2 regions of the Kosakonia cowanii JCM 10956 genome follow, and region 1 is predicted to be linked to the other one. Evidence: predicted binding sites of a transcription regulator. Region 1 holds the regulator's gene; the other holds the start of a gene.
The links. Region 1 encodes sigma-54, which starts transcription at its own class of promoters, with help from an activator protein. Its sites were predicted from a motif close to GTTGGCACANNTTTCGCTNT; they were not measured.
Positions count from the first base shown of each region.

Region 1 (16,065 bases):
GACGTTATCGAACACATTCATATCAGTGAAGAGTGCGCCGGACTGAAAGAGCATGCTCATTCTTTTGCGCACGGTGAAGAGGCGCGAACGCGACATTGCCGGCACGTTTTCGCCATCAAATAAGATTTCGCCGCTATCGGGCGGGATCTGCCCGCCAATCAGGCGCAGTAAGGTGGTTTTACCGATCCCTGACGGCCCCATAATGGCGGTGATTTTCCCGCGCGGCACGGTCAGTGAAATATTGTCGAAGATCGGGCGGCTGCCTCGGGAGAAGCTGACGCCGCGAACATCGACCAAATTCGCCACTGTCTGGCTCATTTCCTCTTCCTTATCACCCTGTGGGCTGCAAGCATTACGCTTGATATCATCACGAACCCAGCATTTTTACAGAATATTACCCGCCCAGGTTAGCGAAAGCTGGCATTTGTTTTACTTTTGAGCCGCATAAAGTCAAAATTAGGAATCATTACGCTACGCGGAAGTTCCGGTTTTAACCCGGTATAGCGGCCTGCGAAACGGCGAAATTATACCTGAAGAAAGGACGTTAGATGCTCTTAGCGACGGCGCTATTGATAATTGGTTTACTTCTTGTGGTCTACAGTGCCGATCGTCTGGTGTTTGCCGCCTCCATTCTTTGCCGCGCTCTTGGTATTCCGCCATTAATTATTGGCATGACGGTGGTCAGTATTGGCACCTCGCTGCCGGAAATCATCACCTCTGTCGCTGCCTCACTGCATGGCCAGCTCGATCTCGCTATCGGCACCGCCATCGGATCGAACATCACCAATATCCTGCTGATCCTCGGCGTTGCCGCGCTGTTACACCCTTTTACCGTGCATTCCGATATTCTGCGCCGTGAATTGCCGTTAACCTTAGTAGCTAGCCTGCTGGCGGGCGTCGTACTGTATGATGGGCGGCTTACGCCCATAGACGGCATCTTTTTACTGTTATTAGCCGTGCTATGGCTGGTGTTCATTGTTAAAATCGCCCGTCTGGCCGAACGCCAGGGTAATGATAGCCTGACGCGAGAGCAGCTGGCCGAGCTGCCGCGCGAGGGAAGTGTGTCGGTTGCCTGCCTCTGGCTGGGCGTCGCGCTGATTATCATGCCGATGGCGACACGCATGGTGGTGGATAACGCCACGGTGGTGGCGAACTTCTTTGCCATCAGCGAACTGACTATCGGCCTGACGGTTATCGCCATCGGTACCGGCCTTCCTGAGCTTGCCACCGCCATCGCGGGCGCGCGCAAAGGGGAAGACGATATCGCCATCGGCAACCTTATCGGCTCCAACATTTTTAATATCGCGATCGTGCTTGGCTTGCCGGCACTGATTGCGCCAGGCAGCTTTAACCCGATGGCGTTCACGCGCGATTACGGGGTAATGGTGCTGGTCAGCGCCCTTTTCGCGCTGATCTGCTGGCGACGCAAGCAGATCAGTCGTGCTGTCGGGGGGCTGTTGTTCGGTGGGTTTATCATATGGCTGGCGATGCTCTACTGGCTGTCGCCGCTTTTGACGGGATAATCGGATACGCACTATGTCGCAAATAGATTTGCAGCCGGGTTTTGACTTTCAACAAGCCGGCAAAGAAGTTCTGGCGATTGAACGTGAAGGCCTCGCACAGCTGGATCAGTACATTAATGAAGATTTCACCCGCGCATGCGAAAGCATCGCTTATTGTGCTGGCAAAGTCGTGGTGATGGGCATGGGCAAATCGGGCCATATCGGCCGGAAAATGGCGGCAACCTTCGCCAGCACCGGCACGCCCGCCTTTTTCGTCCACCCCGGCGAAGCCGCGCACGGCGACCTGGGTATGGTCAGCCCGCAGGATGTGGTGATTGCGCTGTCGAACTCCGGTGAGTCCAACGAGATCCTCGCGCTCATCCCGGTGCTCAAGCGCCTCAAGGTCGCGCTGATTTGCATGACCAGCCGCCCTGAGAGCAGCATGGCACGCGCGGCGGATATCCATTTATGCGTAAAAGTGCCGAAAGAGGCCTGCCCGCTGGGGCTGGCACCGACCTCCAGCACCACCGCAGCGCTGGTAATGGGCGATGCGCTGGCCGTGGCGCTGCTGAAAGCGCGCGGCTTTACCGCCGAAGATTTTGCCCTCTCCCATCCGGGCGGCGCGCTGGGCCGCAAACTGCTGCTACGTGTGAATGACATCATGCACACCGGGGATGAGATCCCACACGTCAGCAAAGAAGCCAGCCTGCGTGATGCGTTACTGGAGATCACGCGTAAGAATTTAGGTATGACGGTGATCTGCGACGATCTGATGAAGATCGAAGGTATCTTTACCGATGGTGACCTGCGTCGCGTGTTTGATATGGGCGCCGATGTGCGCAGCCTTGGCATCGCCGATGTGATGACGCCAGGCGGTGTGCGCGTGCGGCCCAATACGCTGGCAGTCGATGCCCTTAACCTGATGCAATCCCGTCACATTACCTGCGTACTGGTTGCCGATGGTGAGCAGTTACTGGGTGTGTTACATATGCATGACTTACTGCGCGCGGGCGTGGTGTAAAGAAGGACACAAGAATGAGTAATGCTGGCGCGTCGCTTGCTACCTGCTATGGGCCGGTAAGCACGCAAGTCATGGAGAAAGCCGCGAAGATTCGCCTGCTGATCCTCGATGTGGATGGCGTGCTGTCCGACGGGCTCATCTATATGGGCAATAATGGTGAAGAGCTAAAAGCGTTCAATGTTCGCGACGGTTATGGCATTCGCAGCGGCCTCACCTCCGGTATCGAGATGGCGATCATTACCGGGCGTAACGCTAAACTGGTAGAAGATCGCTGCGAAACGCTGGGCATCATCCATCTCTACCAGGGGCAATCAGACAAAATGATCGCCTATCGTGAACTACTTGCCCGCCTCGATTTGACGGCGGATCAGGTCGCCTATATCGGCGACGATTTGATCGACTGGCCGGTGATGGCGGAGATTGGCCTGAGCGTGGCCGTTGCAGATGCGCACCCGCTGCTCAGCGCGCGCGCCGATTACGTGACGCGGATTAACGGCGGTCGCGGCGCGGTGCGTGAAGTGTGTGACTTACTGCTGCTGGCACAGGGCAAGCTGGATGAAGCCAAAGGGCAATCAATATGAGTAAAACCAGACGTTGGGTCATTATTCTGCTGGCGCTGGTCGCACTGGTTCTGATTGGTATTAACTTCACCACTCAGGATGCGCCGGAACAGAGCGCAGCGAACAATTCAGATCCGACTTATAAAAGCCAACATACGGATACTGTCGTTTACAGCCCGGAAGGCGCGCTGAACTATCGTCTGATCGCGCAGAATGTGGAGTACTACTCCGCCGATAGCGTTAGCTGGTTTGCCAAACCGGTGTTAACCACCTTCGATGAGAACAAAGTTCCGACCTGGTCTATCAAGTCGGATAAAGCAAAGCTCACCGACGACAAAATGCTTTACCTCTATGGACATGTCGAAGTTAACGCGCTGACTGCGGACGCACAATTACGCAGAATCACCACGGATAACGCCCGGATCAACCTGGTCACCCAGGATGTTTTCTCAGACGATCAGGTTACGTTATACGGAACAACATTTAATTCCACCGGCCTGAAAATGCGCGGCAATTTACGCAGCAAAAACGCCGAGCTGATTGAAAAGGTTAGAAGCTCCTATGAAATTCAAAACAAACAAACGCAGCCTTAATCTTCTCCTGGCGAGTACGCTCTTCGCTGCCGCGCTTCCGGCGCTCGCTGTGACCGGGGATACCGACCAGCCGATCCACATCGACTCCGATCAGCAGTCGCTGGATATGCAGGGGAATGTTGTCACCTTCACCGGCAATGTCGTCGTGACGCAGGGGACGATTAAGATCAACGCCGATAAGGTGGTGGTCACCCGTCCGGGCGGCCAGCAAGGCAGAGAGATCATCGACGGTTACGGCAATCCGGCCACCTTCTACCAGATGCAGGACAACGGCAAGCCGGTTAAAGGCCACGCCTCGCAGATGCACTACGAACTGGAAAAAGATTTCGTCATCCTGACCGGCAACGCCTATCTCGAGCAGTTGGACAGCAATATTGCTGGTGACAAAATCACCTACCTGGTGAAAGAGCAGAAGATGCAGGCGTTCAGCGACAAAGGTAAGCGCGTAACTACTGTGCTGGTACCGTCGCAGTTACAGGACAAGAGCAACAAATCCGCCCCGGCCCCGGCGCAAAAGAAGAGTAACTAATCCGTTATGGCAACATTAACTGCAAAGAATCTCGCCAAGGCTTATAAAGGCCGTCGCGTGGTCGAAGACGTCAGTCTGACCGTTAACTCCGGTGAAATCGTCGGCTTGCTTGGCCCTAACGGCGCAGGGAAAACCACCACCTTCTATATGGTGGTCGGGATTGTTGCGCGCGATGCCGGCAACATCATTATTGATGATGAAGATATCAGCCTGCTGCCGCTGCATGCGCGCGCGCGTCGCGGCATCGGCTATTTACCGCAGGAAGCCTCGATCTTCCGTCGCCTCAGCGTCTATGACAACCTGATGGCAGTGCTGCAGATTCGTGACGATCTCACCACGGAACAGCGTGAAGATCGCGCCAACGAGCTGATGGAAGAGTTCCATATCGATCACCTGCGCGACAGCATGGGCCAGGCGCTCTCCGGCGGTGAACGTCGCCGCGTCGAGATTGCCCGCGCGCTGGCGGCAAACCCGAAATTTATCCTGCTCGATGAACCCTTTGCGGGCGTTGACCCAATCTCGGTTATCGACATCAAACGCATTATCGAGCATCTGCGTGACAGCGGGCTTGGGGTGCTGATTACCGACCATAACGTGCGCGAAACGCTGGCCGTATGTGAGCGCGCCTATATTGTCAGCCAGGGGCATCTCATCGCCCACGGCACGCCGCAGCAAATCCTTGAAGACGAACATGTTAAGCGCGTATATCTTGGGGAAGACTTCAGACTCTGATAGGGTAAGGTTTATTGACATTTTTTGTCGGAGAGTGCTGCTCTGAATATGAAGCAAGGTTTGCAACTACGGCTTAGCCAACAGCTAGCCATGACGCCGCAACTGCAACAGGCCATTCGCCTTTTGCAGTTGTCCACGTTGGAACTTCAGCAGGAACTTCAGCAGGCGCTGGAGAGCAACCCACTGCTGGAACAAACCGATCTTCACGAAGAAGTGGATAGCGAACAGGTTCAGGAAAAAGATGGCCTGGACACCGCGGATGCACTCGAACAGAAAGAGATGCCTGACGAACTGCCGCTGGATGCCAGCTGGGATGAGATCTACACCGCCGGCACGCCGTCAGGCAGCAGTAACGATTACATTGATGATGAACTGCCGATCTACCAGGGTGAAACCACCCAGTCGCTACAGGATTACCTGATGTGGCAGGTAGAGCTGACCCCCTTCTCCGATACGGATCGCGCCATTGCGACCTCGATCGTTGATGCCGTGGACGAAACTGGCTATCTCACCGTGACGCTTGAGGAGATCCTCGAGAGCATGGGGAACGACGAGATCGGCATGGATGAAGTCGAAGCGGTGCTAAAGCGCGTTCAGCGTTTTGATCCCGTTGGCGTTGCGGCGCGCGATCTGCGCGACTGCCTGCTGGTTCAGCTCTCTCAGTTCGCCAAAGCGACACCGTGGTGTGAAGAGGCCCGGCTTATTATCTGCGATCATCTCGATCTGCTGGCCAATCATGACTTCCGCTCGCTGATGCGCGTGACGCGCCTGAAAGAGGATGTGCTGAAAGAGGCGGTCAATCTGATCCAGTCCCTCGATCCGCGTCCCGGGCAGTCGATCCAGACCAGCGAGCCGGAGTATGTGATCCCCGATGTGCTGGTGCGCAAACACAACGGGCGCTGGACGGTAGAGCTTAACGCCGACAGCATTCCACGTCTTAAGATCAACCAGCAGTATGCAGCGATGGGCAGCGGCGGGCGTAACGACGCCGACACGCAGTTCATTCGCAGTAATTTGCAGGAAGCGAAGTGGTTGATCAAAAGCCTGGAGAGCCGCAATGACACGCTGCTGCGCGTCAGCCGCTGCATCGTCGAGCAGCAGCAGGCGTTCTTTGAGCAGGGCGAAGAATTTATGAAACCGATGGTGCTGGCGGATATCGCCCAGGCCGTCGAGATGCACGAGTCCACTATCTCTCGTGTTACGACCCAGAAGTACCTGCACAGTCCTCGCGGCATTTTTGAACTGAAGTATTTCTTCTCTAGCCATGTGAATACCGAAGGCGGCGGCGAAGCCTCCTCCACGGCCATCCGCGCACTGGTGAAGAAGTTGATCGCCGCTGAAAACCCTGCAAAACCGCTGAGCGACAGTAAGCTGACGACGCTGCTTTCCAATCAGGGAATCATGGTCGCGCGGCGAACCGTTGCGAAGTATCGAGAATCTTTATCCATTCCGCCGTCTAACCAGCGTAAACAGCTGGTGTGACCCAACCGATAAGGAAGACACTATGCAGCTAAACATCACCGGACAAAACGTTGAGATTACCGATGCCCTGCGCGAGTTTTTAAACAGCAAATTCGCCAAGCTGGAGCACTATTTCGACAGGATTAATCAGGTTTATGTTGTGTTGAAAGTGGAAAAGGTGACGCACATTTCAGATGCCACGCTGCATGTGAATGGAGGCGAACTGCATGCCAGTGCGGAAGGACAAGATATGTATGCTGCTATTGACGGTTTAATTGATAAACTGGCGCGGCAGCTCACGAAGCATAAAGATAAACTGAAACAACACTAATTGTCCGGGCGTCCGTCTGGCGCGTTGCACCCGACCGCAACCCGGTTGGGTGCTGGCTCCGGCGTCGCTTAGGTGAAATTATGATGAATAACGATTCGGCTCTTCAACTGAGCACAGTGCTTAACCAGGAATGTACCCGTAGCGGCGTTCACTGCCAGAGTAAAAAACGCGCGCTGGAAATTATCAGCGAGCTGGCGGCGAAACAGTTAGGTCTGCCGCCGCAGGTGGTCTTCGAAGCGGTTCTTACGCGTGAAAAAATGGGCAGTACCGGCATTGGTAACGGTATCGCCATTCCCCACGGCAAGCTCGAGGAAGATACACTGCGCGCCGTCGGCGTGTTTGTACAACTCGAAACGCCGATTGCCTTCGACGCTATCGATAATCAACCCGTCGATCTGCTCTTTGCCCTGCTGGTGCCGGCAGATCAAACCAAAACGCATCTGCACACCCTTTCACTGGTCGCCAAGCGGCTGGCAGATAAAACCATTTGTCGACGCCTGCGCGGCGCGCAGAGTGATGAAGAGCTCTATGAGATCATCACGCAGACAGAAGGCGAGCGCGGCGATGCGTAACCGGGTAAGACTATACTTGTCAGTCGTTCTGAGGAGAAATGACCCATGGTCCTGATGATCGTCAGTGGTCGTTCGGGTTCAGGGAAATCCGTGGCGCTACGCGCACTGGAAGATATGGGTTTCTACTGTGTTGATAACCTGCCGGTTGTGCTGTTGCCGGAACTGGCGCAAACCCTCGCCGATCGCCAGATCTCTGCCGCCGTCAGTATCGATGTGCGCAACATGCCGGAGTCGCCGGAGATCTTTGAGCAGGCGATGAGCAACCTGCCGGAGGCGTTTTCGCCGCAGCTGCTCTTTTTAGATGCGGATCGCAACACCCTGATCCGCCGCTACAGCGACACGCGCCGCCTGCACCCGCTCTCAAGCAAAAACCTGTCGCTGGAGAGCGCCATCGATGAAGAGAGCAATCTGCTTGAGCCGCTGCGTTCGCGTGCCGATCTGATTGTTGATACCTCAGAGATGTCGGTGCATGAGCTGGCAGAGATGCTGCGCACGCGCCTGCTGGGCAAACGCGAGCGCGAACTGACCATGGTCTTCGAATCCTTTGGCTTCAAGCACGGCATTCCAATCGATGCCGATTACGTCTTTGACGTACGCTTCCTGCCGAACCCGCACTGGGATCCGAAGCTGCGTCCGATGACCGGCCTTGATAAGCCCGTCGCCGCATTCCTCGACAGGCACACCGAAGTGCATAACTTCATCTACCAGACGCGCAGTTACCTCGAACTGTGGTTGCCGATGCTGGAGACCAACAACCGTAGCTACCTGACGGTTGCCATCGGCTGTACCGGGGGTAAACACCGCTCTGTTTATATCGCCGAACAGCTGGCGGACTACTTCCGCTCGCGCGGCAAAAACGTGCAGTCCCGTCACCGTACGCTGGAAAAACGCAAAACATGACCGTAAAACAAACCGTTGAGATCACCAATAAGCTGGGCATGCACGCGCGCCCGGCGATGAAACTGTTTGAACTGGTGCAGGGCTTTGACGCGGAAGTGCTGTTGCGTAATGAAGAGGGAACCGAAGCGGAAGCCAGCAGCGTGATCGCTCTGCTGATGCTGGATTCCGCCAAAGGCCGACAGATTGAAGTCGAAGCCAGCGGCCCTCAGGAAGAGGAAGCGCTGGCCGCGGTGGTGGCGCTGTTTATCGCCGGGTTCGACGAAGAGTAATCAGTGCAGGTTGTTACTCTGCAAAAAGCCTTCGCCACCCAGCTGTTGCATCTGGCGCATGATCCACGCCTGACGGTTACGCACATAACCTGAAGGCGCTGCCGCTTTATAACGAATCGGGTTCGGCAGCACCGCCGCCAGCAGCGCGGCTTCCGACATCGTCAGCCGGCTCGCGGGTTTATGAAAATAGCGCTGCGACGCCTCTTCCACACCAAATATGCCGTCACCAAACTCCGCAATATTCAGGTAGACCGTCAGGATGCGCCGTTTCGTCCATACCGCTTCCGTTGTTACCGTCAGCCCCGCCTCCAGCCCTTTTCGCAGCCAGCTTTTACCGTCCCACAAAAAGAGGTTTTTCACCGTCTGTTGCGACAGTGTCGAGGCGCCGCGAATGCGGTTCTCATGCTTTTCATTATGTGAGAGCGCTTTTTCGATGGCTTCTACATCTAATCCCCAGTGATCGGGAAAGCGCTGATCTTCAGCGGCAACCACCGCCAGCGCCATCCACGGTGAGATCTCATCCATGCTGACCCAGTCCGAGTGGGCGACATAGCTAAAATCCCCCGTCAGCCACGCGCTCAGTTGCCGCTCGACCATCACTGCGGAAAACGGCACGGGTAAGAAGCTGAACAGCAGAATACCGCCGCCCCAGAAGGCCACCAGCACTAACAGAACACGCAGAAGAAGGCGTTTTAGCGCGGCCTTCAGCTTACCGCCTCCGCCTCGCTTCATTCGCACAATACCAGCACGCGCGTCACCAGCTTCTCAATTCCTGTTGCCGCCTGGGCAATATCTTCCGCCAGCATATAAGCCGGTGTGGTCACCACTTTGTTCTCTTCATCGACAACAATATCGTCCACCGGACACGGCACGTGCTCAGCGCCCATCTCTTCCAAAACTTCGGCAGTGTCGACATCGGTTCCGATGGTGAGACGCAGCGGGAAGTCGAAAATCTTCGGTAGCGTCGCCGGCGCAATGCACATAAAACCGAGCGGTTTTCCAGCCTCGTGCATCGCCAGCGCGAGGGTTTTCAGATCACTATCCACTTCGCAGTCGCCGCCGAGGCTGGCAAAACTGCTGAGGTTTTTCGCCGCGCCAAAGCCGCCGGGGACAATCAGCGCATCCAGATCGTTTACTGATGCCTGCGCCAGTGGCGCGATCTTACCCCGCGTAATGCGGGCGGCCTCAACCAGCACGTTGCGGCTTTCCGCCATGCTTTCGCCGGTGAGATGATTGATGACATCACTTTGCGCTTTATCTGGTGCAAAACAGACGGCCTCTGCGCCGTTGCGGGCAAGCGCCAGCAGGGTAATTACCGCTTCGTGGATCTCGGAACCGTCATACACACCAGACCCACTAAGAACAACGCCGACTCTTTTCATGCCAAACATCCTTTCTGCGAATTGCGGTCAATAACTAAAAATTTTGATAAGGAAGCCTTGCTTCACACATTTCACTGATTGCTGTAACAAATCATTTAAGATTTGCTATCTTATGTGCGTGTGGTCGAATTTTAATAGACTGCGCCCTTGCAATTAAAACCAAAAATTACGGCGCAGCCACGGTTTCCCTGGTGTTGGCGCAGTATTCGCGCACCCCGGTTAATCCGGGGTCATTTTTTTGCAGCGTCTGCCACCCAGGCTTTGAGCACGGCGACATCATTGCGCCACTCCTGCTTCATCTCTTCCACCCATTCGCCGACATTATCCCACCAGGCGGGAAGATCCGGAGACTGGATCTGCTGGCCTAACTGCTGCAGATGGCGCAGGCCGACGGATCCGGCAGCGCCCTTAATTTTGTGCCCCTCTTCGACAATCCCTTTCTGGTCGCGCGCGGTAAGGTTCGACTCCAGCACGCTCAGATAACCTGGCATCATCTTCTCAAACACCGCCAGCCCATCGGTAATCAGCTTCGGCCCAACCAGTTCGAGATACTGCTCAAGCATGGCGGTATCCAGCAGAGTTTGCGCTTTGTCGTTGTCTATCGTTGCCACCTGTTCCTCCTCCTCATCTCCGGCGTCCCAAAACTTTTTGATCATTGCCGTTAATGCCGGCACTGCCAGCGGTTTGCTTAAAACATCATCCATGCCGGCATCCAGATACTCCTGCTTATCTTTCAGCACGTTTGCGGTCAGCGCCACCAGCGGCGGCAGTTCGTCGCGCGAATAGCGGCTGGTGAGCGCGCGCGAAATATCCAGCCCGGTCATATCCGGCAGCTGAATATCGAGCAGCACCAGGTCATATTCGCCCGGCGCAAACATCTCCAGCGCCTCACCGCCGGTCATCGCCACATCGACGCTGTTACCAAGTTTCTCCAGCACCGAGCGCGCGACAATCACGTTGAGTTCGATATCTTCTACCAGCAGCACATGTAGCGCCGGTAAAGGCATCTCATCCTCTTCGAAAGCGTCGTCAACCTCCTCCGCCACCGCAGGGGCATGGACGGTCAACGTAAAGAGCGAGCCGCTGCCGGGCTGGCTGCTGACGGTGATATCGCCGCCCATGCTTTTCGCCAGACGGCGCGAGACCGCAAGCCCGATGCCGGTACCGGTGGCCGGTTTGCCGCCGTGGCTATCTTTCACCTGATAATACATGGCGAAGATTTTGTCCTGCTCATCGCGCGGAATACCGATCCCGGAGTCCTGCACTTCGAAGTGGAGGATCTCACCTTCGTCATAGCGCACACGCACCGTCACCTGCCCTTCGCGGGTAAATTTCACCGCGTTGCTGATCAGGTTCCAGAGGATCTGCCGCAAGCGGGTGCCGTCGGTGATCACCTGGTGTGGCAGCGGCAGCGTCGGCTCCAGCTCGAAGCGCAGCCCTTTTTGATGCGCCTGCAGCCCGGAGAGGTTCTCCAGATCCGCCAGGAAACTGGTGAAGTCGAGCGGCTGGTTATCGAGCTGCACTTTGCGCCGCTCCATCTTATCCATATCGATGATATCGTTGAAGATATTTCCCAGCGTCACCGCAGAGACATGGATCGTTTTGAGGTATTTTTCCTGTTCAGGTGCCAGGTCGGTATCCAGCAGGATGCGGCTTAAACCGACGATGCCGTTAAGCGGCGTACGCAGTTCGTGGCTGATGGTAGAGATAAAGGTGGTCTTGTCCCGGCTGGCACGCTCCAGCGCGTCCTGATAGCGCTTACGCTCGGTAATATCGCGCCCGAAGCCCATCAGCCCGTGGCGTTTACCGACGCGGTCATAATAGGGAACTTTGCGGATTTCGAAGCAGGCTTTGCGCCCGTCGGGGTAATCGAGCCACTGCTCATAGGTGAGCGAGACATTGTGACGAAACACTTTCTCGTCGGTTTCAATCACTTTTTGTGCCGCTTCCGGCGAGTAGACATCCTGCGGCTTGAGGTGAATCAGCTGCTTTTCGCTTTTGCCAGTGAGCAGTTCCATAGCGCGGTTGCAGCCAGAAAACTCTTTATCTTCATTACGATAGAAGACCAGATCGGGGGAGGCATCCAGGAAAGAGCGCAGAAAAGAAGATTGCTGTTCAAGCTGGATCTGCGTCTGCTCGCGCTCCTGCATCTCAATCTTCAGCCGCTCAAACGTTGCCTGTCGCTCCGCTTCGGCTTTTTCGCGATCGCTGATCTCCTGGTTAAGCTGCATGATGTTGTCTTTAAGCTTCACGTTGAGCTTAAGATCGCGCTCGCGCATCTCTTCCAGCTTCTCTACCAGTCGCGATAAGCGCTGGCGTGACTCCTCCAGTTGCTCAACCACTACCGATAAGAAGTAGACCGCCCAGGGGGTGATCAGCAGACCAAAGAAGATAGAGCGGATCACGTCAATACGCTCAACCTGCCCCTGCAACACCATCGTGACCGCCATTTGCACCACAATGGCCAGCACCACCAGCGCCAGCGCCAACAGCATGGAAAAGCGCACCAGACCCAGCTTCATCATCAGGTCGACGTAATATTGCGCCAGTAAACGGATTTGCTTCATAGCGTTTTCCTTAAACAAGTCCGCTCAATAATACTCAATTCTGAGCAAGGCGTTGAAGCTTGTGCGAAAAATGCGGCAATAATGTGTGGTTGACCCAGGTTCAGGCAGGCGGCGTCCAGCAGCGACCGAGCGCCGATCCCTGGCCGCCGTGTGCATTAAGGTAGGTATTAATTTCGACCATGCCGGTCCAGCGGTTTTCGCACCAAAGCGGCGCCAGCAGGGTAGGACGACGGGCGCTTGCAGAAACGCGGTGGTAGATTATCTCCGGCGGCGTGTGGCGGATCATCTCGCCCGCAATGGCGGTGTACTCCTCAAGCCCGATGGCGTTAAGGCGCCCCGCTTCCCAGGCCTTTGCCATAATGCTGCCTTTCACAATATGCAGTGGGTGGAGCTTGATGCCGTCGACGCCGGTCTCCACCACGCGCTCAAGCGTCGCCATGCAATCCGGCAGCCGCTCGCCCGGCAGGCCAGCAATCAGATGCGTACAGACCTTCAGGCCGCGTTCGCGGGCGAGCCGCGTGGTGTTTTGATAGCAGGCGAAATCGTGGCCGCGATTGATGCGGTGCAGGGTTTTATCGTGCGCGGTTTGTAACCCCAGCTCCAGCCACACCTCAAAGCCCTGCTGGCGGTATTCACACAGCAGATCCAGCACCGCGTCCGGCACACAGTCGGGACGCGTTCCGACACACAACCCAACCATATTGGCCTGGCTCAGCGCCTGCTGATACATCTCGCGCAGCACCTGCACTTCCGCCCAGGTGCTGGTATAGGCCTGAAAATAGGCGAGATAGCGCCGGGCGCGGTTAACGCACTGCGCCTGCTCGGCAAGCTGCACCGCAATTGAGCGGTACTGCTGCGCCTCATCGGCAAAAGAGGCGACGTTGCAGAAAGTACAGCCGCCGCGGCCCAGCGTGCCATCGCGGTTTGGGCAGCTAAAGCCGCCGTGCAGGGTCAGCTTATGAACTTTTTCGCCATAGCGTCGGGCAAGATCCCCACCAAACATATTGACTAATTTCTGTAACTGCATAATCTGAAAGGCCGCCCAAATCAAAGGGCGTAGCCTGCCACTATTAGCTTTCATCGGCGATGACCTGGATCAATCGCCCGGGAAGGCTTTATCCATTGCATAATCAGTCAACATAACCGCCATTTCATTCACCCTCAGGGTAATTACTTTTCCTTATGCTGAAAGGTAAATTTGCAGAAATAGGTCTCCATCTCAAAAACAGTGGGATTATGCGGCGCCAGCCACACAAGCAGGATAATAATCTGCTAATAAAAGTCAGGTCAGAACAGAAGAGCGGAAACAGCGCATAACTATAGTGAGTCAGATCACACTCTCCCCCTGCAATATGCAACCATAACTGAATGTAAAACTGATTAAACATCCTTTTAAATCAATTGGATGAATAGCTGTTAGCACATTTTTGGATAAATAAGCTCGGCATTTGACCTGTGTGCGGATTCCCGATAAGTTGGAAATCCGCTGGAAGCTTTCTGGATGAGCAGTCTGCTCATCATATTTATGCAGTAATTGAGATTCCCTCTTAAGCAAGTCCTCAACACTTGTGAATCGATGCGAAAAGGAAATAGAAGAGGGCGACATACGAGGCCATTGCCCCGTCGCCATGCTCTTTCTGCGCCTGTGCGTAACGATCGGGAGGGCTCTCGCAGAGCCTGGGGAGGTTCACTGATATGTTGTACGATAAATCTCTTGAGAGAGATAACTGTGGTTTCGGCCTGATCGCCCACATAGAAGGCGAACCTAGCCACAAGGTAGTGCGTACCGCTATTCACGCACTGGCCCGCATGCAGCACCGCGGCGCGATCCTTGCCGATGGTAAAACCGGCGACGGTTGCGGCCTGCTGTTGCAAAAACCTGACCGTTTCTTCCGCATCGTCGCCGAAGAGCGCGGCTGGCGCTTAGCCAAAAACTACGCCGTCGGCATGCTGTTCCTCAATCAGGATCCGGAAAAAGCGGCTGCATCGCGTCGTGTTGTAGAAGAAGAACTTCAGCGTGAGACTCTCTCGCTCGTTGGCTGGCGCGATGTGCCGACCAACGAAGGCGTACTCGGTGAAATCGCCCTCTCCTCACTGCCTCGTATTGAGCAAGTTTTCGTTAACGCCCCGGCCGGCTGGCGTCCGCGCGATATGGAGCGCCGTCTCTTTATTGCCCGTCGCCGCATTGAAAAGCGTTTACAGGAGGATAAAGAGTTCTACGTCTGTAGCCTCTCTAACCTCGTCAACATCTATAAAGGTCTCTGTATGCCGGCGGATCTGCCGCGCTTCTACCTGGACCTGGCGGACCTGCGTCTGGAATCGGCCATCTGCCTGTTCCACCAGCGCTTCTCCACCAACACCGTGCCGCGCTGGCCGCTGGCGCAGCCTTTCCGCTACCTGGCGCACAACGGTGAAATCAACACCATTACCGGTAACCGCCAGTGGGCGCGCGCGCGTACCTACAAATTCCAGACGCCGCTGATCCCGGATCTGCATGATGCTGCGCCGTTCGTCAACGAAACCGGCTCTGACTCCAGCTCAATGGATAACATGCTGGAGCTGCTGTTAGCGGGCGGGATGGATATTGTGCGCGCCATGCGTCTCCTGGTGCCGCCAGCCTGGCAGAACAACCCGGAGATGGATCCGGATCTGCGCAGCTTCTTCGACTTTAACTCCATGCATATGGAGCCGTGGGACGGCCCGGCGGGCATCGTGATGTCTGATGGGCGTTTTGCCGCCTGTAACCTCGACCGTAACGGTCTGCGTCCGGCGCGCTACGTCATCACCAAAGATAAGCTCATCACCTGCGCTTCTGAAGTGGGCATCTGGGATTACCAGCCGGATGAAGTGGTCGAGAAAGGCCGCGTTGGGCCAGGCGAACTGATGGTTATCGATACCCGCGGCGGGCGCATTCTGCACTCTGCCGAGACCGATGACGATCTGAAAAGCCGCCACCCGTATAAAGAGTGGATGGAGAAAAACGTCCGCCGCCTGGTGCCGTTTGAAGATCTCTCCGACGACGAAGTCGGCATCCGCGAGATGGATGACGATCTGCTCACCAGCTACCAGAAACAGTTTAACTACAGTTTTGAAGAGCTGGACTCGGTGATCCGCGTGCTGGGCGAGAACGGCCAGGAAGCGGTCGGCTCGATGGGCGATGATACGCCGTTCGCCGTGCTCTCCAGCCAGCCGCGCATCATTTATGACTACTTCCGCCAGCAGTTTGCGCAGGTCACCAACCCGCCTATCGATCCGCTGCGCGAAGCGCATGTGATGTCGCTGGCGACCAGCATCGGCCGTGAAATGAACGTCTTCTGCGAAGCGGAAGGCCAGGCGCACCGTCTGAGCTTCAAATCGCCGATTCTGCTCTACTCCGATTTCAAACAGCTCACCACCATGACTGAGGAGCACTATCGCGCGGATACGCTCGATATTACCTTCGACGCCACGGCAACGACGCTGGAAGAGACCATTAAAGCGCTGTGCGACAAAGCGGAAGCGATGGTGCGCGCCGGTACCGTTCTGCTGGTGCTCTCCGATCGCAACATTGCCAAAAACCGCCTGCCGGTTCCGGCGCCAATGGCAGTTGGTGCGATTCAGGCATGCCTGGTGGATAAGAACCTGCGCTGCGACGCCAACATCATTG
Region 1 covers NZ_CP019445.1:1,596,168-1,612,232, forward strand. The annotation lists gene mlaF (phospholipid ABC transporter ATP-binding protein MlaF) at 1-318, opposite strand, end outside; gene BWI95_RS07380 (calcium/sodium antiporter) at 549-1,523, shown strand; gene kdsD (arabinose-5-phosphate isomerase KdsD) at 1,537-2,523, shown strand; gene kdsC (3-deoxy-manno-octulosonate-8-phosphatase KdsC) at 2,538-3,104, shown strand; gene lptC (LPS export ABC transporter periplasmic protein LptC) at 3,101-3,676, shown strand; gene lptA (lipopolysaccharide ABC transporter substrate-binding protein LptA) at 3,645-4,205, shown strand; gene lptB (LPS export ABC transporter ATP-binding protein) at 4,212-4,937, shown strand; gene rpoN (RNA polymerase factor sigma-54) at 4,986-6,419, shown strand; gene hpf (ribosome hibernation promoting factor) at 6,442-6,729, shown strand; gene ptsN (PTS IIA-like nitrogen regulatory protein PtsN) at 6,810-7,301, shown strand; gene rapZ (RNase adapter RapZ) at 7,347-8,201, shown strand; gene npr (PTS phosphocarrier protein NPr) at 8,198-8,470, shown strand; gene mtgA (monofunctional biosynthetic peptidoglycan transglycosylase) at 8,471-9,202, opposite strand; gene elbB (isoprenoid biosynthesis glyoxalase ElbB) at 9,199-9,852, opposite strand; gene arcB (aerobic respiration two-component sensor histidine kinase ArcB) at 10,083-12,419, opposite strand; gene mnmL (tRNA modification radical SAM protein MnmL/YtqA) at 12,520-13,446, opposite strand; gene gltB (glutamate synthase large subunit) at 14,115-16,065, shown strand, end outside.

Region 2 (16,065 bases), 530 kb from region 1:
CACATGCAAAACTGCCATAAATATCCAGAGTTGTGTTCAGGAGTTGTAAAGAATATGCCCTCTATTCTAGACAAATCCCCTGGCGATTGACAGCATCAGTGACCGATCGCAAGGATTGCCGATACGGCTTATGGCAAGGGAGAGGGAATGACATCCACGGAAATTTGGCTACGTCTGATACAGGTTGGCGACCTCTCTGGCGACAAGTGGCTGAGTATCGCGCAGCAGCTGGAGCGAAGCGGTGCGATGACGGCCGCTGACCTGCAGGTTTTAGGCTTAACGGTTGCGCAGACGCGCCGCTTTTTTTCCCTTTCGGCACGGGAACTCGATCGCTGTCTGTCATGGCTGGCTAACCCTCAACATCACATGATTGTGGCCAGCGATGCGGCCTACCCTGAACCACTGCGCGCCATTGCTGATTACCCGGGCGCGCTGTTTGTTAAAGGCGATATCGCGGTATTGAAATCCCAGCAATTAGCCGTCGTGGGTAGCCGCGCGCATTCATGGTATGGCGAGCGTTGGGGGCGCCTCTTTTGTGAATCGCTTGCGCGTGCGGGCTTAACCATTACCAGCGGAATGGCGCTCGGAATTGACAGCGTCGCCCATCGCGCGGCAATAAGCGTTGGAGGGAAAAGCATTGGCGTGCTGGGTAATGGGCTCTTTAGCCTCTATCCGCGCAGACACACTGCCCTTGCTTCCCAGTTGCTGGAGCAGGGTGGGGCGCTGGTTTCCGAGTTTCCATTATCAGCCACCCCGAAGCCGGGGCATTTTCCCCGTCGTAACCGGATTATTAGCGGTCTTAGCCGGGCAGTATTTGTGATCGAGGCCGCATTACGTAGCGGTTCGTTGGTGACGGCCCGGCTCGCGCTTGAGCAAGGGAGAGACGTTTTTGCCTTACCGGGGGCCATTGGTAGCCCCGGCAGCGAGGGGCCGCACTGGCTATTAAAGCAGGGCGCGACGCCCGTTACATCGCCTGAAGAGATCCTCGAACATTTGCAATATGGGCTAAATTGGGTGGCGGAAACACACGAAAATGCAAATTATCCTCCAGAAGGCGAACAGGCGGCATTGCCATTTCCTGAGCTCCTGGCTAACGTAGGAGATGAGGTAACACCTGTTGACGTCGTCGCTGAACGTGCCGGCCAACCTGTGCCAGTGGCAGCTGCTCAATTGCTTGAACTGGAGTTAGCAGGATGGATCGCAGCTGTACCCGGCGGCTATGTCCGATTGAGGAGGGCAAGCCATGTTCGACGTACTAATGTACTTGTTTGAGACTTACATCCATAACGAAGCTGAATTGCGTGTGGATCAGGACAAACTGGAACGGGATCTTACCGACGCCGGATTTGATCGTGAGGATATCTACAACGCGCTTATGTGGCTGGAAAAGCTGGCTGATTATCAGGAAGGCCTCGCCGAACCGATGCAGCTTGCTTCTGATCCACTCTCCTTACGCATCTATACCGCAGAAGAGAGTGAAAGGCTGGATGCCAGTTGCCGGGGATTCCTGTTATTCCTGGAACAGATTCAGGTGCTAAACCTCGAAACACGGGAAATGGTGATTGAGCGTGCGCTGGCGCTGGATAACGCAGAGTTCGAGCTGGAAGATCTTAAATGGGTCATCCTGATGGTGCTCTTTAATATTCCAGGGTGTGAAAACGCCTACCAGCAAATGGAAGAATTACTCTTTGAAGTGAATGAAGGTATGCTGCATTAACTGTTTTTGCAGCTTCAAGAGTTGTTATGACCAAATCAGCACTATTTACTGTGCGTAATAATGAGCCCTGCCCACAATGCGGGGCTGAACTTGTCATTCGCTCCGGGAAACACGGTCCGTTTCTCGGATGCTCTCATTATCCGGAATGCGATTATGTACGTCCCCTGAAAAGTCAGGCAGACGGCCATATCGTTAAAGTTCTGGACGGTCAGTTATGCCCTCTTTGCGGTGCAGAGCTGGTACTACGCCAGGGGCGCTTCGGTATGTTTATCGGATGCAGCCAGTATCCGGCCTGCGAACACACCGAACTGATCGATAAGCCTGATGAAACGGCTATTGGCTGTCCGCAATGCCAGAGCGGGCATCTTGTCCAGCGTCGTTCGCGTTACGGCAAAACCTTCTACTCCTGCGATCGTTATCCTGATTGCCAGTTCGTCATCAATTCCAGACCGGTGGCGGGCGAGTGCCCCGAATGTCACTACCCGTTGCTGACAGAGAAGAAAACCGCGCAGGGCGTTAAATGCTTCTGTGCCAATAAACAATGTGGAAAGCTGCTCCCAGCGGAATAAACTCGTGAAGAATAACCTGCCAAAAGATCCCATCGCCACCATGGTGGAGATCCTGAAAAAAGAAGAAGTCATCGCTTATCCAACAGAAGCCGTTTTCGGCGTCGGTTGCGATCCGGACAGTGAAACCGCTGTGTATCGCCTGCTTGAACTCAAGCAGCGGCCTGTCGAGAAAGGGCTAATACTGATTGCCGCTAATTTTGCGCAGCTGAAACCCTATATTGATGACAGCATGCTGTCTGACACCCAACGTCAGGCAATCTTTGCCTGCTGGCCAGGTCCGGTGACTTTTGTATTTCCGGCAAAACCAACCACGCCGCGCTGGCTCACTGGACGCTTTGATTCCCTTGCCGTGCGTGTCACCGACCATCCGCTGGTGGTTGAGTTGTGCGAGGCTTATGGCAAACCACTGGTATCGACGAGCGCCAACTTATCCGGTCTGCCGCCGTGCAGAACCGCCCAGGAGGTTGTCGCCCAATTCGGACCAGATTTCCCGGTCGTCGATGTACCGACTGGCGGCCGGCAGAATCCCTCCGAAATCCGTGATGCACTCACCGGTGAACTCTTCCGACAGGGGTAAATAGCATGGAACCGTACGTCGTTTTTGGAAATCCTGTCGCGCACAGCAAGTCGCCACTTATACATCAGCAATTCGCCAGCCAGCTGCAAATCGATCACCCCTATGGGAAAGCACTCGCCCCTGTTGATGATTTTGTTAATACGCTAAATGCTTTTTTTGATAAGGGAGGCAAGGGAGCAAATGTCACCGTGCCTTTTAAAGAAGAGGCTTTTGCGCGTGCGGATGAGTTGACGGAACGCGCTGCGCTGGCAGGGGCAGTTAACACCCTTAAACGACTCGATGATGGGCGCCTGCTCGGCGATAACACCGATGGCATCGGGCTCTTAAGCGATCTACAACGGCTGGCATTTATCCGCCCCGGTTCGCGTGTTCTGCTGGTGGGCGCGGGTGGCGCGGCGCGTGGGGTGATCTTGCCCCTCTTATCACTCGATTGTGCTTTAACTATTACCAACCGCACCTGGTCTCGCGCACAAACGTTAGCTGAGCTCTTTGCCCATACCGGAAGCATAGAGGCGGCGGAGATGGAGTCGCTTGTAGAGCGGGAGTTTGATCTCATCATCAATGCGACTTCAAGCGGGATGGGGGGCGATATTCCGGCGCTACCGCAAGCAATTATTCGCCCGCAGACTTACTGCTACGATATGTTTTATCAGAAAGGCAGCACACCGTTCCTGGCCTGGTGCGAAAAGCTTGGCGCCATGAATCGCGCTGACGGCCTCGGGATGCTGGTGGGACAAGCGGCGCATGCTCTGTTTTTATGGCATGGCTTATTGCCAGAAGTTGAACCTGTTATCGCAATGCTTAAACAGGAGCTGGCGAAATGAACCAGGCGATCCAGTTTCCCGATCGCGAAGAGTGGCATGACTCCACACAGGCGATCGTTTTTCCCGCGCTGGTTAACGGCATGCAGATGATGTGTGCAATAAAGGGTTCAGTGCTGGCGCAGCGTTTCGGTGGCAATACGCCAGAGGATTACCTTTCGCTTTTTCGCCAGCATCGCTGGGATCTGGAAGAGGAGGCGGAGCAGTGCATCCGCCGCCAGGAAGAGGACGATCAGGGCGTAATCTGGCTCTCCTGAGTAAGATACTCATCCTTCCATTTCACATAGTTATTGGCCGAGTATTTCAAACCTTCGATTTCGGCCTCCATCAGGGGGCGAATCTGTTTTACCGGGCTGCCCAGATAAAGGTAGCCGCTCTCCAGGCGCTTATTCTGTGGTACCAGGCTGCCTGCGCCAATCATGACCTCATCTTCAATCACGGCTCCATCCAGCACAATTGATCCCATCCCGACCAGCACGCGATGACCGATGGTGCAGCCATGCAGCATTACTTTATGGCCCACCGTGACATCCTCTCCTATAAGCAGTGGATTGCCTTCAGGGTTGTAGGAGGACTTATGCGTAACGTGCAGAACGCTACCGTCCTGAATATTTGTGCGTGCGCCAATCTCTACATAATTGACGTCACCCCGAATCACTACCAGCGGCCAAATGCCGACATCCTCTGCCATTCTTACATCGCCAACGACGACGCTGGTGGGATCAACCATGACGCGTTGACCAATAGTTGGGAAAAGATCCTTATAAGGACGCAGTACAGTAGACATAACACCTCACTTCAATCGGGCCAGAGCTATCACTTTGATCGCGGGATCCGCCTTCTGCAACTGTTTTATGGTGCATAAACTGTGCAGATCGCATGAGATCTCAGCGAAAAGGGTGAAAAAACAGCAGTCGGAAAAAAAGATCGCAAAAAGACTTGTGCTAAAAAATGGGATCCCTATAATGCGCCTCCGTTGACATGACAACGTGAATCACTTCACCAGATAGTCGCTTCAACGGAAGAGAAAAAATCCTGAAATTCAGGGTTGACTCTGAAAGAGGAAAGCGTAATATACGCCACCTCGCGACAGAGCGCTGAAGCGCGTCGCAACTGCTCTTTAACAATTTATCAGACAATCTGTGTGGGCACTCAGGTGACATGGATTCTTAATGTCCTCGGACGATAAATGAATACCAAGTCTCACGGGTGAACACGTAATTCATTACGGTTTAATTCGATGAGCATCAAACTTTAAATTGAAGAGTTTGATCATGGCTCAGATTGAACGCTGGCGGCAGGCCTAACACATGCAAGTCGAACGGTAACAGGAAGCAGCTTGCTGCTTCGCTGACGAGTGGCGGACGGGTGAGTAATGTCTGGGAAACTGCCTGATGGAGGGGGATAACTACTGGAAACGGTAGCTAATACCGCATAACGTCGCAAGACCAAAGAGGGGGACCTTCGGGCCTCTTGCCATCAGATGTGCCCAGATGGGATTAGCTAGTAGGTGGGGTAACGGCTCACCTAGGCGACGATCCCTAGCTGGTCTGAGAGGATGACCAGCCACACTGGAACTGAGACACGGTCCAGACTCCTACGGGAGGCAGCAGTGGGGAATATTGCACAATGGGCGCAAGCCTGATGCAGCCATGCCGCGTGTATGAAGAAGGCCTTCGGGTTGTAAAGTACTTTCAGCGGGGAGGAAGGCGATGTGGTTAATAACCACGTCGATTGACGTTACCCGCAGAAGAAGCACCGGCTAACTCCGTGCCAGCAGCCGCGGTAATACGGAGGGTGCAAGCGTTAATCGGAATTACTGGGCGTAAAGCGCACGCAGGCGGTCTGTCAAGTCGGATGTGAAATCCCCGGGCTCAACCTGGGAACTGCATCCGAAACTGGCAGGCTTGAGTCTCGTAGAGGGGGGTAGAATTCCAGGTGTAGCGGTGAAATGCGTAGAGATCTGGAGGAATACCGGTGGCGAAGGCGGCCCCCTGGACGAAGACTGACGCTCAGGTGCGAAAGCGTGGGGAGCAAACAGGATTAGATACCCTGGTAGTCCACGCCGTAAACGATGTCGACTTGGAGGTTGTGCCCTTGAGGCGTGGCTTCCGGAGCTAACGCGTTAAGTCGACCGCCTGGGGAGTACGGCCGCAAGGTTAAAACTCAAATGAATTGACGGGGGCCCGCACAAGCGGTGGAGCATGTGGTTTAATTCGATGCAACGCGAAGAACCTTACCTGGTCTTGACATCCACAGAACTTTCCAGAGATGGAAAGGTGCCTTCGGGAACTGTGAGACAGGTGCTGCATGGCTGTCGTCAGCTCGTGTTGTGAAATGTTGGGTTAAGTCCCGCAACGAGCGCAACCCTTATCCTTTGTTGCCAGCGGTTAGGCCGGGAACTCAAAGGAGACTGCCAGTGATAAACTGGAGGAAGGTGGGGATGACGTCAAGTCATCATGGCCCTTACGACCAGGGCTACACACGTGCTACAATGGCGCATACAAAGAGAAGCAATCTCGCGAGAGCTAGCGGACCTCATAAAGTGCGTCGTAGTCCGGATTGGAGTCTGCAACTCGACTCCATGAAGTCGGAATCGCTAGTAATCGTGAATCAGAATGTCACGGTGAATACGTTCCCGGGCCTTGTACACACCGCCCGTCACACCATGGGAGTGGGTTGCAAAAGAAGTAGGTAGCTTAACCTTCGGGAGGGCGCTTACCACTTTGTGATTCATGACTGGGGTGAAGTCGTAACAAGGTAACCGTAGGGGAACCTGCGGTTGGATCACCTCCTTACCTTAAAGAACCTTTCCCTGTAGTGTCCACACAGATTGTCTGATGAAAATAAGAGCAGTGAAAATCTCTGCAGGGCTTGTAGTCAGGTGTTAGAGCGCACTGATAGGACTTTGTGGTCCCTTCAGTCACTCAGGCCTACCAAACGCTCCGTGCTTGTTGTGCGAGCTCACATACGTACGTATGCTTCGCTCATCACGCCGCGCCGGAACGAATTCAAGGTACAGAGTTTAACTACGATGGGGCTATAGCTCAGCTGGAGAGCGCCTGCTTTGCACGCAGGAGGTCTGCGGTTCGATCCCGCATAGCTCCACCATCCTCACTGTTCGTCACTAGAAAACTTCAGAGTACACATTCTGTGTGTGCTGCGAAGTTTTGCTCTTTAAAAATCTGGATCAAGCTGAAAATTGAACACAGAACAATGCGATGTTCGTGAGTCTCAATGCGAATTGTTCCGTGAGTCTCTCAAATTTTCGCAACTGATGATGTTTTACGAAACGTCTTCGGGTTGTGAGGTTAAGCGACTAAGCGTACACGGTGGATGCCCTGGCAGTCAGAGGCGATGAAGGACGTGCTAATCTGCGAAAAGCGCCGGTAAGGTGATATGAACCGTTACAGCCGGCGATGTCCGAATGGGGAAACCCAGTGCAATCCGTTGCACTATCACAGCATGAATACATAGTGCTGTGAGGCGAACCGGGGGAACTGAAACATCTAAGTACCCCGAGGAAAAGAAATCAACCGAGATTCCCCCAGTAGCGGCGAGCGAACGGGGAACAGCCCAGAGCCTGAATCAGCCTGAGTGTTAGTGGAAGCGTCTGGAAAGTCGCGCGATACAGGGTGACAGCCCCGTACACAAAAGCACACAGGTTGTGAGCTCGATGAGTAGGGCGGGACACGTGGTATCCTGTCTGAATATGGGGGGACCATCCTCCAAGGCTAAATACTCCTGACTGACCGATAGTGAACCAGTACCGTGAGGGAAAGGCGAAAAGAACCCCGGCGAGGGGAGTGAAACAGAACCTGAAACCGTGTACGTACAAGCAGTGGGAGCCTCTTTATGGGGTGACTGCGTACCTTTTGTATAATGGGTCAGCGACTTATATTCTGTAGCAAGGTTAACCGTATAGGGGAGCCGCAGGGAAACCGAGTCTTAACTGGGCGTTAAGTTGCAGGGTATAGACCCGAAACCCGGTGATCTAGCCATGGGCAGGTTGAAGGTTGGGTAACACTAACTGGAGGACCGAACCGACTAATGTTGAAAAATTAGCGGATGACCTGTGGCTGGGGGTGAAAGGCCAATCAAACCGGGAGATAGCTGGTTCTCCCCGAAAGCTATTTAGGTAGCGCCTCGTGAATTCATCTCCGGGGGTAGAGCACTGTTTCGGCTAGGGGGCCATCCCGGCTTACCAACCCGATGCAAACTACGATACGAGATACACGGAGACATGTTATCACGGGAGACACACGGCGGGTGCTAACGTCCGTCGTGAAGAGGGAAACAACCCAGACCGCCAGCTAAGGTCCCAAAGTCATGGTTAAGTGGGAAACGATGTGGGAAGGCACAGACAGCCAGGATGTTGGCTTAGAAGCAGCCATCATTTAAAGAAAGCGTAATAGCTCACTGGTCGAGTCGGCCTGCGCGGAAGATGTAACGGGGCTAAACCATGCACCGAAGCTGCGGCAGCGACACTATGTGTTGTTGGGTAGGGGAGCGTTCTGTAAGCCGTCGAAGGTGGCCTGTGAGGGCTGCTGGAGGTATCAGAAGTGCGAATGCTGACATAAGTAACGATAAAGCGGGTGAAAAGCCCGCTCGCCGGAAGACCAAGGGTTCCTGTCCAACGTTAATCGGGGCAGGGTGAGTCGACCCCTAAGGCGAGGCCGAAAGGCGTAGTCGATGGGAAACAGGTTAATATTCCTGTACTTGGTGTTACTGCGAAGGGGGGACGGAGAAGGCTATGTCGGCCGGGCGACGGTTGTCCCGGTTTAAGCGTGTAGGTGTGTGTTCCAGGTAAATCCGGTTCACTTTAACACTGAGGCGTGATGACGAGGCACTACGGTGCTGAAGTGACAAATGCCCTGCTTCCAGGAAAAGCCTCTAAGCATCAGGTAACACGAAATCGTACCCCAAACCGACACAGGTGGTCAGGTAGAGAATACCAAGGCGCTTGAGAGAACTCGGGTGAAGGAACTAGGCAAAATGGTGCCGTAACTTCGGGAGAAGGCACGCTGGTGTGTAGGTGAAGCGACTTGCTCGCGGAGCTGAAACCAGTCGAAGATACCAGCTGGCTGCAACTGTTTATTAAAAACACAGCACTGTGCAAACACGAAAGTGGACGTATACGGTGTGACGCCTGCCCGGTGCCGGAAGGTTAATTGATGGGGTCAACCGCAAGGTGAAGCTCTTGATCGAAGCCCCGGTAAACGGCGGCCGTAACTATAACGGTCCTAAGGTAGCGAAATTCCTTGTCGGGTAAGTTCCGACCTGCACGAATGGCGTAATGATGGCCAGGCTGTCTCCACCCGAGACTCAGTGAAATTGAACTCGCTGTGAAGATGCAGTGTACCCGCGGCAAGACGGAAAGACCCCGTGAACCTTTACTATAGCTTGACACTGAACATTGAGCCTTGATGTGTAGGATAGGTGGGAGGCTTTGAAGCGTGGACGCCAGTCTGCGTGGAGCCAACCTTGAAATACCACCCTTTAATGTTTGATGTTCTAACGTGGACCCGTAATCCGGGTTGCGGACAGTGTCTGGTGGGTAGTTTGACTGGGGCGGTCTCCTCCTAAAGCGTAACGGAGGAGCACGAAGGTCAGCTAATCCTGGTCGGACATCAGGAGGTTAGTGCAATGGCATAAGCTGGCTTGACTGCGAGCGTGACGGCGCGAGCAGGTGCGAAAGCAGGTCATAGTGATCCGGTGGTTCTGAATGGAAGGGCCATCGCTCAACGGATAAAAGGTACTCCGGGGATAACAGGCTGATACCGCCCAAGAGTTCATATCGACGGCGGTGTTTGGCACCTCGATGTCGGCTCATCACATCCTGGGGCTGAAGTAGGTCCCAAGGGTATGGCTGTTCGCCATTTAAAGTGGTACGCGAGCTGGGTTTAGAACGTCGTGAGACAGTTCGGTCCCTATCTGCCGTGGGCGCTGGAGAATTGAGGGGGGCTGCTCCTAGTACGAGAGGACCGGAGTGGACGCATCACTGGTGTTCGGGTTGTCATGCCAATGGCACTGCCCGGTAGCTAAATGCGGAAGAGATAAGTGCTGAAAGCATCTAAGCACGAAACTTGCCCCGAGATGAGTTCTCCCTGAGACTATAAGTCTCCTGAAGGAACGTTGAAGACGACGACGTTGATAGGCCGGGTGTGTAAGCGCAGCGATGCGTTGAGCTAACCGGTACTAATGAACCGTGAGGCTTAACCTTACAACGCCGAAGATGTTTTGGCGATGAGAGACAGATTTTCAGCTGATACCAGATTAGATGTTAAGTCCGAAGGATTTTACGCAGCAGCAAGGCGGCAACTGAGACGAGACGACAGGAGCATACTGAAGTATGTGACTGTTGCGAGCGAAGGCAGCCAACGCAGGAGCGGCGTGAAAGACACAGGACGGAGCACAAAGAATTTGCCTGGCGGCACTAGCGCGGTGGTCCCACCTGACCCCATGCCGAACTCAGAAGTGAAACGCCGTAGCGCCGATGGTAGTGTGGGGTCTCCCCATGCGAGAGTAGGGAACTGCCAGGCATCAAATTAAGCAGTAAACCGGGGCAACAAACCGGTGGTTGTGAAAAAATTCGGTGGAGCGGTAGTTCAGTCGGTTAGAATACCTGCCTGTCACGCAGGGGGTCGCGGGTTCGAGTCCCGTCCGTTCCGCCACTTATTTTAAGAACCGTATCTCTCACGAGATACGGTTTTTTTTCGTCTGCAATTTGTGAAAAAGGGCCAAACGGCCCTGTTATTTACTCTTCCCAGCGCTTTAACAGCAAACTGGCATTCACCCCGCCGAAGCCAAAACCATTCGACATCGCGTAGCGAATCTCAAGTGGGCATGCGGCAAGCGCCACCAGATTTAACCCATCGGCCTTCTCATCAGGATGATGTAAATTCAGCGTCGGTGGTGCGATCTGTTCACGCAACGCCTGAACCGTGAAGATCGCTTCAATACCGCCCGCGGCACCCAAAAGATGCCCGGTCGCTGACTTAGTCGATGTAATCGCTACCGTACTGTTCGCACCAAACACACGCTTTATCGCTGCCAGTTCGCCCTTATCACCAACCGGAGTAGACGTCGCATGAGCGTTAATGTGCTGGATATCGGAGGCTGAAATTCCCGCCTGACGGATCGCGGCTTCCATCGCCCGTGCGGCACCGTTACCATCTTCCGGGCCGGCAGTGAGATGATGCGCATCTGCGCGGGTGCCATAACCCACCAGTTCCGCCAGCGGCGTCGCGCCGCGTGCCAGCGCATGTTCGAGCGATTCAATCACCAGCAGCCCGGCACCTTCACCCATCACAAATCCATCACGATCGCGATCAAATGGGCGTGAAGCAGTTGTCGGTTGATCGTTAAAACCGCTCGAAAGCGCCCGTGCAGCTGCAAATCCGGCAAGGCTTACCCGATGGATCGCCGCTTCACTGCCGCCGCATAGGGCGATATCTGCCTCGCCGCTGCGTATCAACCGCGCGGCATCACCAATGGCCTGCGCGCCGGCCGCACATGCCGAAACGGGCGCGCCGATCGGGCCGCGAAAACCATAGTTAATCGAGACATGGCCGGCTGCGAGGTTGGCAAGGAAAGAGGGAACGGTAAACGGGGAGAGTTTGCGAGGCCCGCGTGAATCGGTGGTGCGCACCGCGTTGGTGATCTCACTGAAGCCACCGATCCCGGTGGCAATAACCGTTGCGGTTCGATCGCGCTGCGCCTCCTCCTGAGGGAACCAGTTCGCCTGCGTCAGCGCTTCTTTCGCTGCCACCAGTGCGAACTCAATAAAACGATCCATCTTTTTACGTTCTTTCGCCGGGATCGTGCTTAAGGGATCGAAACCGTGATGCGGATCCTCTTCAATCGAAGGGACCTGGCCTGCCACTTTGCAGGCAATATCGTCGACCATTTCGTCGTCAAGGCGGGAAATACCCGATTTGCCCGCAACCAATGATGACCAGACGTGGGAAAGGCCACAGCCCAGCGGGCTGACGATGCCCATACCGGTTATAACGACGCGCTTTTGCGAAATGCTCATATTCACTCCTCCTTATTCATCTGTAATTGTGGCGCATATTTCAGCGACGTCTCTCCAGCCTGCTTACGTTGCAAATATTGATGACGATAGTGGAGAACCGGCGACGCTGCCGGGCCTGGCACCATGGCGTATTTTTCAGGGGTTATGGCTTCGCCGGTGGCCTTATCGACGAGGATCGCTTCAACCGGGCGCGCGGTTTCCCGCTCAACCAGCATCATCTGTGGACCTTCAGGTGAGAAATGGCGGTTTCCCCACTGCGCCAGCGCGATGATGACTGGACGAAAATCATAGCCTAACGGCGTGAGGTGATATTCATAGCGCGGCGGGGTTGTGCTGTAGCTCACCTTTTCAAGCAACCCCTCTTCAACCAGCTCCTTCAGGCGCCGGGAGAGAATGTTCGGCGCAATATTGGCGTTTTTCTGGAACTCATCAAAACGGGTAAAGCCTGCGAAGGCGTCGCGCAGGATAATCATGCTCCAGCTATCACCAATGCGTCCCAGACTTCGGGCAATAGGGCAGGGAGCCTGGTAAAGTGCTTCATTTTTCATGGTGGTATCTGCTGTAGTAAACATGCCACACCAAAGTGACATAGTGACTTTCAATATGCAAGTCACTACTTTTAGCACTATTGCCGCTGCGGCAAATATCCTCTGCTTTACTGCCTCTTTTTCCCCCGTGCTCAACTCACCATAATCACGCCATCTGTTAAGAAATAATGAGAGAGGAATTGATATGTCTATCCCTGCATTTGGTCTGGGGACCTTCCGTTTAACCGATGAGGCGGTAATCGCCTCGGTGAAAACCGCCCTTGAACTGGGTTATCGCGTGATTGATACCGCACAGATCTATGGCAATGAAGCCGCCATTGGCGAAGCGCTGGCGCAGAGTGGCGTCGCGCGGGAATCGCTGTTTATCACTACTAAAATCTGGACTGAAAACCTGGGTGAAGGCCAGCTGATCCCAAGCCTGCAAGAGAGCCTGAAGAAGTTAGGCACCGACTACGTTGATTTGACGCTGATTCACTGGCCATCGCCGGGCGCAGCGGTGCCGGTTGCCGAGTCGATGCAGCAGTTGATGAACGCCAAAGCGCAGGGGCTAACGCGTCAGATCGGCGTCTCCAACTTCACGATTGAGTTAATGGAGCAGGCGATTGCAGCAGTCGGGGCGGAAAATATTGCCACTAACCAGATTGAGCTTTCACCCTATCTGCAGAACCGAAAAGTGGCGCAGTGGGCAAAAGAGCACGGGATCCACATCACCTCCTATATGACGCTGGCGTATGGTAAGGCGCTGAAAGATGCCACGATTGCCCGCATCGCGCAGAAGCACAGCGCAACGCCAGCGCAGGTGATCCTGGCATGGGCAATGGGGGAGGGGTACGCGGTGATCCCATCCTCAACCAAACGCGAGAACCTGGCGAGCAACCTGCAAGCAAAGACGCTGAAACTGGATGCGGATGACAGAGCCGCTATCGCCGCGCTGGATTGCAATGACCGGCTGGTCAGCCCGGAAGGGCTTGCGCCTGAGTGGGATTAATCAGCAACGTGACGGGAGCCTGGCTCCCGTTTTCGCTTATCTGCCCGTCTGCGGCACATGCTCGCTGACGAAGTCGATAAAGGCGCGGATACGCGTACTCACCGCCCGATCGCTGTAGTAGACGGCGCTGAAGGGCATCTCTACCGGCAGCAGTTTGTCTGACATCAACGCAACCAGCTCGCCGCTCGCCAGCTCTTTATCAATCATATAATCCGACAGGCTGGCGATACCGTTGCCGCTCAGACAGAGATGTTTAAGGGTTTCACCGCTATTAGAGGCGAGCGTGGGCGTCACCTCCAGCAGTTGACCATCCGCTGCCGCCACCGGCCAGGTATTCAACGATACCGGCTCGGTAAATCCGAGGCAGACATGGTTTTGCAAATCCTCGACCGTTTCAGGCGTACCGTAACGGGCAAGGTATTCGGGCGAAGCGATAATTTTGCGGTAGCTCTTAAAGAGCGGACGCGCGCGCAGGCTGGAATCAGTCAGCTTGCCGACGCGAATAGCGACATCCACTTTACGTTCAATCAGGTTGATAAAGGTTTCGCTCGAGACCAGCGACAGGCTGATCTCCGGGTAACGTTCACGAAACGGCTTAATCAGCGGCATTAAAAAATGCAGCACTACCGGCGTGGCGGCATCGATACGCAGCGTGCCGCGCGGCACCGATTTATTCTCCATCACCTCGTTTTCCGCCGCCGCCATCTCCTGCAGCACCGTTTGTACGCGACGGAAATAGCGCTCGCCCTCTTCAGTGAGGCTAAGCTGGCGAGTGGTGCGATTGAGCAGGTTAACGCCGAGCTTATTCTCCAGCTTCTTCACCGCCCGGCTAATGGCTGAGTTTGCCTGACCAAGACGTTCAGCGGCACGGCTGAAACTGCCGCTCTCCACGACCGCGACAAAAATGGCGAGTTCTTCCGAGGTGGTTTTCATTATTGCCTCTGTAGCAACATTTCAACGAGATTATTCATGCGCGTGTATTTAACCACGCCGCGTGTCGCAACGCCATCGCGCGGCCTAAAGGTCAATGGCACCTATACAAGCTGGCGCTTTTCTGGTGATTATTCGTTGAAACTATGGTCTACAATCCCTATAACTGAGTGACGCCCCTTTTTCGGGCGCGGAAATCAAAGAGGTTCAAAGCCGAAGTGGCGAAAAATACTTACGCTATGCGATATGTTGCCGGACAACCTGCGGAGCGCATTTTACCGCCGGGATCGTTCGCCAGTATTGGTCAGGCTTTACCTGCCGGGGTTCCTCTCAGCCAGGATGAAAAGATCCGCGTACTGGTATGGAACATCTTCAAGCAGCAGCGGGCGGAGTGGCTCTCGGTGCTGCAAAGCTTCGGCAAAGATGCGCACCTGGTTCTGTTGCAGGAAGCGCAGACGACGCCCGAACTGGTGAGTTTCGCAACCAGCAACTATCTTGCTGCCGATCAGGTTCCCGCCTTTGTGCTGCCTCAGCACCCCTCAGGCGTGATGACGCTCTCTTCTGCCCATCCGGTCTATTGCTGCCCTCTGCGCGAGCGTGAGCCGATTCTGCGGCTGGCAAAGTCAGCCCTGGTGACGGTCTACCCGCTGCCGGACAGCCGTAATCTGATGGTGGTGAATGTGCATGCGGTCAACTTCAGTCTCGGTGTCGATGTCTACAGTAAACAGCTGCTGCCGATTGGCGACCAGATTGGCCGCCACGATGGCCCGGTAATTATGGCCGGCGATTTTAATGCCTGGAGCCGCCCGCGCATGAATGCCCTCTACCGTTTTGCGCGCGAAATGGCGCTGCGGCAGGTACGATTCACCGATGACAATCGCAGTCGAGCCTTTGGCCGACCACTCGATTTTGTCTTCTATCGTGGCTTAAATGTTGATGAGGCGTCGGTGCTGGTGACCCGCGCATCGGATCACAATCCGCTGCTGGTAGAGTTCAGCCCGCTCCCTTCCGGCAAGTAGGGCGAAAAAAAGATAAAAAAAAGCACCGTGGGGAAACGGTGCTTTTTTTATTGCTTCAGGTCAGGAGTCTGGCGTCGCGCTGTTCTTCACGAAGAGCGTGATTTGATCGCCCGGTCGCAGATTGGAGGTATCGGTGTTCCAGCGCATCACATCTTTGATGTTCACGCCGTGACGTTTCGCGATACTCGACAACGAATCACCTTTGCGCACGCGATAGGTAATGCTATCGCTGTTGCTGGCAAGACGTTGTGCGCTGCTGCCTGCACCAACCGTCAGGTTTTGACCCACCTTCAGGTTCGCGCCGCGCAGATTATTCCACTGCTTCAGATCCTTCGCGCTTACGCCGAGGCGTGACGCGATGCCTGAGATCGTATCGCCTGAGCGAACCTTGTAGCTCTTGCTGGAGAGCGGGGTGTTATCCGCAACCAGCGTCGGCTGTACGGCGGCGATTTCGCCGGATGCCAGCGACTCACGCAGTTGATCTGCATGTTTCTTCGGCACCATCACGTACTGTGGACCAGCTGAACCCAACGTCGAACCTTTAACGCCTGCGTTAAACGCCTTCAGTTTGTTGACGGAAATTCCCGCCATTTCAGCCAGCTGACTCACTTCTACCGGGCTACTCAGCCTGACGCGCGCCAGCGCACGGCTTTCGTCCGGCGTCGGCAGATTAATGCCATAGCGTTTGCTGTTTTTGAGAAGATCGCTCAACGCCAGCATCTTAGGCACATAAATCTTTGTTTCATAAGGCAATGACAGCGACCAAAAATCGGTGGGTTTCCCCTGCGCTTTGTTCGCTTTAATTGCCTTCAGCACGCGGCCTTCACCGCTGTTATAGGCGGCAACGGTCAGTAACCA
Region 2 covers NZ_CP019445.1:2,128,590-2,144,654, forward strand. The annotation lists gene def (peptide deformylase) at 1-18, opposite strand, end outside; gene dprA (DNA-protecting protein DprA) at 148-1,272, shown strand; gene smg (DUF494 family protein Smg) at 1,244-1,717, shown strand; gene BWI95_RS09985 (DNA topoisomerase family protein) at 1,744-2,286, shown strand; gene tsaC (L-threonylcarbamoyladenylate synthase type 1 TsaC) at 2,291-2,863, shown strand; gene aroE (shikimate dehydrogenase) at 2,869-3,687, shown strand; gene BWI95_RS10000 (DUF1488 family protein) at 3,684-3,941, shown strand; gene BWI95_RS10005 (gamma carbonic anhydrase family protein) at 3,917-4,471, opposite strand; rRNA gene BWI95_RS10010 (16S ribosomal RNA) at 4,941-6,482, shown strand; tRNA gene BWI95_RS10015 (tRNA-Ala) at 6,721-6,795, shown strand; rRNA gene BWI95_RS10020 (23S ribosomal RNA) at 6,994-9,907, shown strand; rRNA gene rrf (5S ribosomal RNA) at 10,111-10,226, shown strand; tRNA gene BWI95_RS10030 (tRNA-Asp) at 10,282-10,358, shown strand; gene fabF (beta-ketoacyl-ACP synthase II) at 10,442-11,722, opposite strand; gene BWI95_RS10040 (winged helix-turn-helix transcriptional regulator) at 11,725-12,270, opposite strand; gene dkgB (2,5-didehydrogluconate reductase DkgB) at 12,455-13,258, shown strand; gene yafC (DNA-binding transcriptional regulator YafC) at 13,295-14,191, opposite strand; gene BWI95_RS10055 (endonuclease/exonuclease/phosphatase family protein) at 14,407-15,207, shown strand; gene mltD (murein transglycosylase D) at 15,268-16,065, opposite strand, start outside.
Region 2: the regulator sigma-54 is predicted to act here: its motif matches at 4,749-4,768, upstream of BWI95_RS10005 (gamma carbonic anhydrase family protein).